2 linked regions of the Rosistilla oblonga genome follow. The protein of the gene in region 1 interacts with the protein of each later gene in a pairwise test. Links are inferred from orthologs where the notes say so. Each region holds a gene or a part of one and is shown on either strand. Other genes may lie near its edges.

Region 1 (3,342 bases):
CGCGCCAAAACCGACTTGGCAAGGATCGCACTGTGCTGAAAATCGTGGTAGATGATAAACAAACGGACGGTGACCAAACCGACGGCAATGCTTGCCGGGATCCGCAGCCACAGCGAGAGATCGCTGACCGAGACGCCGATCAACGCAAAACAAACAGCAAGTGTCGACCACAGATGCCACCAACTGAGCAGACGGTGCTCACTGGCAAATTCCTTGCTAGCGATAAGCAGCTGCTTGGGAGACCGCGGCTCCCCACGTTGGTCGGTCGGTTTGTCAAAGGTCATTCAGCTGCTTGCCGTCGTTTCAGAAAAGTAGATACACCGAATCGAACGGAGCAATGAAGGGGCCTGCTGTAAGTCCCATTCGCCATGCGGCTCGCAGGTATTCGTTTCTGCATCCCGCAGATGCCGGAATATACCCCTTTCCCACCATGAGTCACAGGGCATTTAACCGAGAAGCGGTTTTCCAAGACGGCGTTTGCAAGTTTTCAGCGTAGCAGAAGACGTCATAATTTTTGATCCCCAGGCATCGCCCTCGATACTTCTGACGAGCTCCGGTACTGGTCGATCTGACGTCGGAGACTGCGTTACGCCTGCTTTACGATCCGCCAACAGCGATGGATTCGCCGGTTTCGGTATTCTGGGGGGACTGTTTGCGCCGAGATTTCGCGGATCTCAGTCGCATCGATCGCTTCGGGATCGAACTTCAGTCGCCGGAAGTTGCTGCTGAAATAGATTACGCCGCCGGGATTCATCAGCGGCAGGACTGCGTTTAAAAGATCGACATACCCGTGCTGGACCTCCCAAACGTCGTCGGTTCGCTTGCTGTTGGAGAAGGTCGGTGGATCGACAACCGCCAGGTCGTAGGTCGGTTTGCGAGCGTGATTCGCCAGGAATTCGATCGCGCTGTCGCGGTGATACTTATGCTCCAGACCATTAAAACCGTTGAGCGCCATGTTCCGCCGGGCCCAATCCAAATAAGTGTTCGACCAATCGACGGTCGTCGTTCGCGACGCTCCCCCGGCGGCGGCGTAGACCGAAAACGAACCGGTGTAGGCAAACAGATTCAGCATCGATTTCCCCTCCGCCTCGGCACGGACCATCCCCCGCGTCAGCCGGTGGTCCAAAAACAGACCGGTATCGACGTAATCCGACAGGTTGACGACAAACCGCAGCCCCGCTTCGACGACTTCGGTCTCGTATTGTTCGCTGGCAACGTGTTCGTGCTGGCTCGATCCCGACTGCCGCGACCGCCGCTTCAAGAATGTCTGCCCCTTGGGAATCTCCAACGTGTCGCTAGCCGTTTGGGCCATCAGATCCAACCAGTTGGCATGCTGAGCCGGATCGCGATCGTGCGGCCGTTCGTATTCATTTATATGTAGATGATCGCCGTAGCGGTCGACGACCAAAGGAATCTCGGGAATATCCCGCTCGTACAGCCGAAAACAAGTCACTCCCTGGCGGGTCGGCAGCCGCCGCAAGTGCCTTGCTCGCTTGGTCAACCGCGTGCGGAACAGTGCAGCCTGCTCGTGCGCCTTGGCGTCGAGATGTCCAAACGCCGGGGCAAGGTCCGGTTTCGGTTTTGCCGCGGCGGCTGGCGGAGCCTTACTGACCGGCGTTACTTCGCCCGACTCCGCTGGCGTTTCGCTGCCGTCCAAGTTTTCATCCGCTTCGCTTTCTGCGACTCGGTCGCGCGGCTCCCCTTCGTTTCTCGGTCGTTTCGGTCCATGAAACTGATAATAGGTACATTCGGTCCGCGCGTTGTAGAGCTTCCGCCGCCGATCGGCCTTGCGGCCAACGATCTGCTCAAACCGCGGGTGAGGCGTTAGCACGTAGTGAGACCAGGTGGTCAGCCGCCGCAGCACCAAGGGGATCGAACGGTAGAGTGCATCCTGTTCGGGATTGCGACGGCCACTCATCTCGTAGGGCGTGTGCGTGATCACGCAACCATATTGTTTGGGGCTGGAGAGCGAATCAAACGACTTGGTCTGGAAATGGACCGAACCCTCGACATCGGCGAGGTGTGCGTTTTCGCGAGCCGCCGCCAAAGCGCGACCATCGACATCGGTACCGATGATCCGCCCCTCGAGTTCGGGCAACCGCAGCTGCAACGCCTCGTCGGTCGCCCGTTCCCATAACGCTTGCGAAAGCGTGGGCCATTGTTGAGCGGAGAAACTGCGGCCCAGCCCCGGAGCCATCCGGCGACCGATCATCGCGGCTTCGATCACGATCGTGCCGCTGCCGCAAAATGGATCGACCATCGGCCGGTCGCGGTTCCAGAAACTCAACATCACCAACGCAGCGGCGAGCGTTTCTTTGATCTGAACCAAACCGGGACGCTCGCAATAATGGCGTTTATGCAATCCCGGCCCCGTCGTATCGAGGGTCAGCGTCATCTGATCCTTAATCAACGACGCTTCCAACTTGTATTGGGCTCCCGATTCGTCCAACAATTCGGTTCCATATTCGCGCTGCATCCCCAGCACGGCGGCCTTTTTTACTGTCCTTTGGATCGCCGGAACGCTTTCCAGTTGGGAATTGTGCGACTTCCCAGAAACCGGGAAACAGGCGTCCTTGGGCAGCCATTGGCTCCAGGGGAGATCGCGGGTCTGATCGAACAGCGCGTCGAAATCGCCGGCTTCAAAGGTGGCCAAACGGACCAACACTCGATCGGCAGCTCGCAGCCACAGATTGGTCCGGCAGATCGCCTCGGGAGGGCCAGTGAACAGGATTCGCCCGGGCGTGATGACTTTGCCGACATACCCCAGATCGGCCAGTTCGCGGCGGACGACGGCTTCGAGTCCGAAAGCACAGGTGGCGATTAAATCGAGGGAATCAGGCATCGACGCAGTGGCTTCGCGAGAGGTTGGAAGAGCATCGACAGGTCGTCGACGCGGGTAATCGTTCACGATATCGCACGATGGCAAGATCGCGAAGGGATGGGGACCGGCAGCCAGAACGACGCCGATCGGTGAGGGCATAAAAAAACCCCAGGGCATCCGAAGACACCCTGGGGCACACTTTCATCTTGCAAGATGCGTGGAGGTCTTAAATTCAGCCACCGCAGCTGCTGCAGCCGCTCGAAGCGACTGGTGCAGCCGAACCGCAGCTGCTGCATCCGCTAGGAGCAGCCGAGCCACAGCTTGGAGCTGGAACTTGGACTTGAACTTCGCGTTGAACCTGAACAGGAACGCAAACGGTGTAAGTTTCTGGCACTTGCTCAGTAACTTGACGGTTTACGGTGTAGGTAACTTCGCGAGTCTTGGTTTGAGGAACGCTTACGGTGTAAGCGACTTCACGGGTTTGAGTTTCGCAACGAGTCTTGTTGATCGTGCGAGTGCGT
Region 2 (3,314 bases), 1.8 Mb from region 1 along the record:
ACGAGCGTAAACTCCTCCTCGTCCTGATAGGTCAGGTCTTTGACTGTCACTTTGCACCCGAAAACAACCTCGTCCTTGGGCAATTGCGAGACATCGACGATGTCGGCCCGGGCGATCTTGCTTTTCAATTCGTTGATCTTCGCCTGCAGCAACCCTTGGTTTTCGCGTTGGGCGTGATATTCGGCGTTTTCCTTCAGGTCTCCCTCTTCTCGCGCGGCCGCCAATTTCTCAGTGATCTCGGGCATCAGCACCCCTTCCAGATGGGCAACCTCCGCTTTCAATCGATTATAACCTTCGCGGGTCATTGGTACCGATCCACTCATGGCACCTGTTCCTTCCTGCTTTAAGTTGGGTTCATTCAAAATTAAAGCGATCGACTCTTGAGTCAAGAAGTCGACCGCTCGATAGACGGAAACTGTCGTGTTCCACGCATTTTCAATGTTTTGTATCCATTGTGCAACCCGCTCGGATGCCAGAGGGACGCCAAAGCAGCGAATGACGCCGATGCAGCGACATGGCAGCGCGATTATCCGCCTTTGCCCGGTTGTTTGGGGCGTGCTTGCCATGCCGGTTAGGGGCTCCACCGGAGCCTCAGGCAGGCCGTTTTGCCGCGATGCTATCACCGCCCCAGCAATTCGGGCGGAACAAAACAGTTGGTCGGTCGGGGGCGGTTCAATCCCCTGAATCGTCTCCGCGCGATGGCAATTCTTGTGCCAAAGAATCGATCTGGCCTAGTCAGCGTCGAAGGGATATGCACAATTTCCTTCATAGGATTCGCGGTGATGTCGCCACCAAACTCGGTGTGCGAAACAGCGGATGCTTGCCGTTGATGCGTTCGCGGCGAACCAACCTTTCTGAAAGCACCTGTCTTATGCGTCGAAACGATCTACGCAACGTCGTCATTATCGCTCACGTGGATCACGGCAAAACGACGCTCGTCGATTGTTTGCTGCGGCAAAGTAGCGAACAACGTGAATCCGATCTCCGCGGTGAACGGATTCTCGATTCGAACGATCTCGAAAAAGAACGTGGGATCACGATCCTTTCGAAGAATATCGCGATCCCTTATCGCGGCGTGAAAATCAACGTCATCGATACCCCTGGTCACGCCGACTTTGGCGGCGAAGTCGAACGCGTCGTCCGGATGGCCGATGGTGCGTTGGTCCTGGTCGACGCTGCCGAAGGCCCAATGCCGCAAACACGCTTCGTGTTGGAGAAGGCGTTGGAGGCGGGAGTCAAGCCGATCGTCGTGATCAACAAGATCGATCGCCCCGACGCCCGTTCGATGGAGGTTCTCGACGAAGCTCTCGAATTGCTGGCTGAACTCGGCGGCGACCACTTTCTCGACGATGCTTCATATGTCTTCGCTTCCAGCAAAGAAGGCTACGCCACCGACGACCCGAGCAAACCGGGAACCGACATGACACCGCTGTTGGATCGTTTGGTCGACGATCTGCCAGGTCCCGATGTCGAAGTCGACGCGCCGTTGCAAATGTTGGTGACCACGCTCGATTGGTCCGAATACGTCGGCCGAATCGCGATCGGACGGATCACTTCGGGAACGATGTCGGCTGAACAGACCGTCGCCGTTCATCAATCGGGCGGCCGAATCGCACGCCGCAAGATCGGCGGACTGTATATCTTTGACAAGCTGGGCCGCGTCGAAGTCGAGAAAGCCTCGGCTGGCGAAGTTGTCGCGATCGTTGGTCTGGATGACGTCGAGATCGGCGATACGATCTGCCACCCCGATCACCCGATGCCGCTGGAGCGATTGAAAGTCGATGAACCGACGTTGGAGATGGTCTTCAGCATCAATTCATCTCCGATGGTTGGACGCGAAGGCAAATACGTCACCACGCGTCAATTGAAGACGCGTCTGGAAAAGGAACTCGAGCGGAACGTCGCCCTCCGCGTCGCACCGATCGAAGGAACGGAAGCTTACGCCGTGCGTGGCCGCGGTGTCTTGCACCTGTCGGTGTTGATCGAAACGATGCGTCGCGAAGGTTATGAATTGAGCGTCGGCAAGCCGCGTGTGGTCTTCCAAGAGATCGACGGCAAGAAGCACGAACCGTACGAAATCCTGAACGTCGAAGTCCCCGAAGAACGGATGGGACCCGTGATGGAATTGGTCGGCCACCGCCGCGGATTGTTGGAAGACATCTCGCCGCGCGGCAGCTACCAATTGTTGCGGTTCAACATCCCCGCTCGCGGTCTGATCGGTTTGCGAACCCGGTTGCTCAACGCAACGCAAGGGACCGCGATCATTCACCATCGCTTCGACAGCTACCGTCCCGTCGAAGGCGAAGTGCCCTCGCGTGGCAACGGCGTGTTGGTCTCGATGACCAGCGGCAAAGCGGTTCCGTTCTCGCTGTTTACGTTGCAAGATCGCAGCGAATTGTTCGTCCGCCCCGGCGACGAGATCTACGAGGGGATGATCGTTGGCGAAAATGTTCGCGACAACGATATGACCGTCAATCCGACCCGCGAGAAGAAGCTGACCAACATGCGAGCTTCGGGAAGCGATGACAACGTCGTCCTCAAACCGGCTCGCGAACTGTTCCTCGAAGCGGCTCTCGAATTCATCGAAGACGATGAACTGGTCGAGATCACTCCGTTGAGCATCCGGTTGCGTAAAGCGGTTTTGCGAGAATCCGATCGCCGTCGCATCGGCCGTTCGGGCTCCAAGGCTTAACGCGAACCGAAACGGAAGCCTCTGCCCGATCGCGGGCAGAGCAAATAGGACCGCCGGTCTAGACGATCGCGGTCTTGGACGGTTGATCGGGCTGTTCGATCACAAATCGCGGGACCGCATACCCGGGCAACCGCGTTCGCAAGCCTTCGATCAGCTCGCAACCTCGTTCTTTCGAGACGTCGAAGTGAGCCGCGCCGGCGACTTGGTCTAGCTTGTGCAGGTAATAAGGCGTCACGCGGAGATCGATCAGCCGCCGGCAGAGATTGGTCAGCGCGTCGAGGTCGTCGTTGACGCCGCGCAACAGAACCGCTTGGTTCAGCACCGGGATTCCCCGATCGATCAACCGCCCCAGTCCCTGCCCGACGGCTTCGTCGAGTTCGTTGGCGTGATTCGAATGCACGACCATCCAGACGGTCAGCCGCGAAGCGGTCAGCATCTCGACGAGGGCATCGTTGACGCGCGACGGCAACACGATCGGCAACCGGCTGTGAATCCTCAGCCGCCGCAGATGCGGAATCGACTGCAACGCGTCGATCAATCGAGCGAGCACCGGATCGGCCAGCATCAGCGGATCGCCGCCACTCAACAAGACTTCTTCGATCGAATCGTCGGCGGCAATTTC

Evidence for each region.
Region 2: the proteins of rlmKL (region 1) and typA interact in binary tests that used the Escherichia coli proteins (3 or more experiments, as listed by UniProt). The link is inferred for Rosistilla oblonga from one-to-one orthologs.

What each region holds. Positions count from the first base shown.
Region 1 is NZ_CP036292.1:4,534,049-4,537,390, forward strand. The notes cover bases 284-3,303. They hold rlmKL (bifunctional 23S rRNA (guanine(2069)-N(7))-methyltransferase RlmK/23S rRNA (guanine(2445)-N(2))-methyltransferase RlmL), read right to left. Parts: upstream 2,981-3,303; coding sequence 587-2,980; downstream 284-586. Other genes in these bases: CA51_RS16000 (fatty acid desaturase family protein), read right to left, coding at 284-284; CA51_RS16010 (hypothetical protein), read right to left, coding at 3,054-3,303. Outside these bases: more of CA51_RS16000, read right to left, coding at 1-283; more of CA51_RS16010, read right to left, coding at 3,304-3,342. UniProt on the Escherichia coli protein: Specifically methylates the guanine in position 2445 (m2G2445) and the guanine in position 2069 (m7G2069) of 23S rRNA. Methylation occurs before assembly of 23S rRNA into 50S subunits.
Region 2 is NZ_CP036292.1:2,764,574-2,767,887, forward strand. The notes cover bases 290-3,281. They hold typA (translational GTPase TypA), read left to right. Parts: upstream 290-871; coding sequence 872-2,692; downstream 2,693-3,281. Other genes in these bases: greA (transcription elongation factor GreA), read right to left, coding at 290-323; epmB (EF-P beta-lysylation protein EpmB), read right to left, coding at 2,751-3,281. Also shown: more of greA, read right to left, coding at 1-289; more of epmB, read right to left, coding at 3,282-3,314. UniProt on the Escherichia coli protein: A 50S ribosomal subunit assembly protein with GTPase and nucleotide-independent chaperone activity, required for 50S subunit assembly at low temperatures, may also play a role in translation.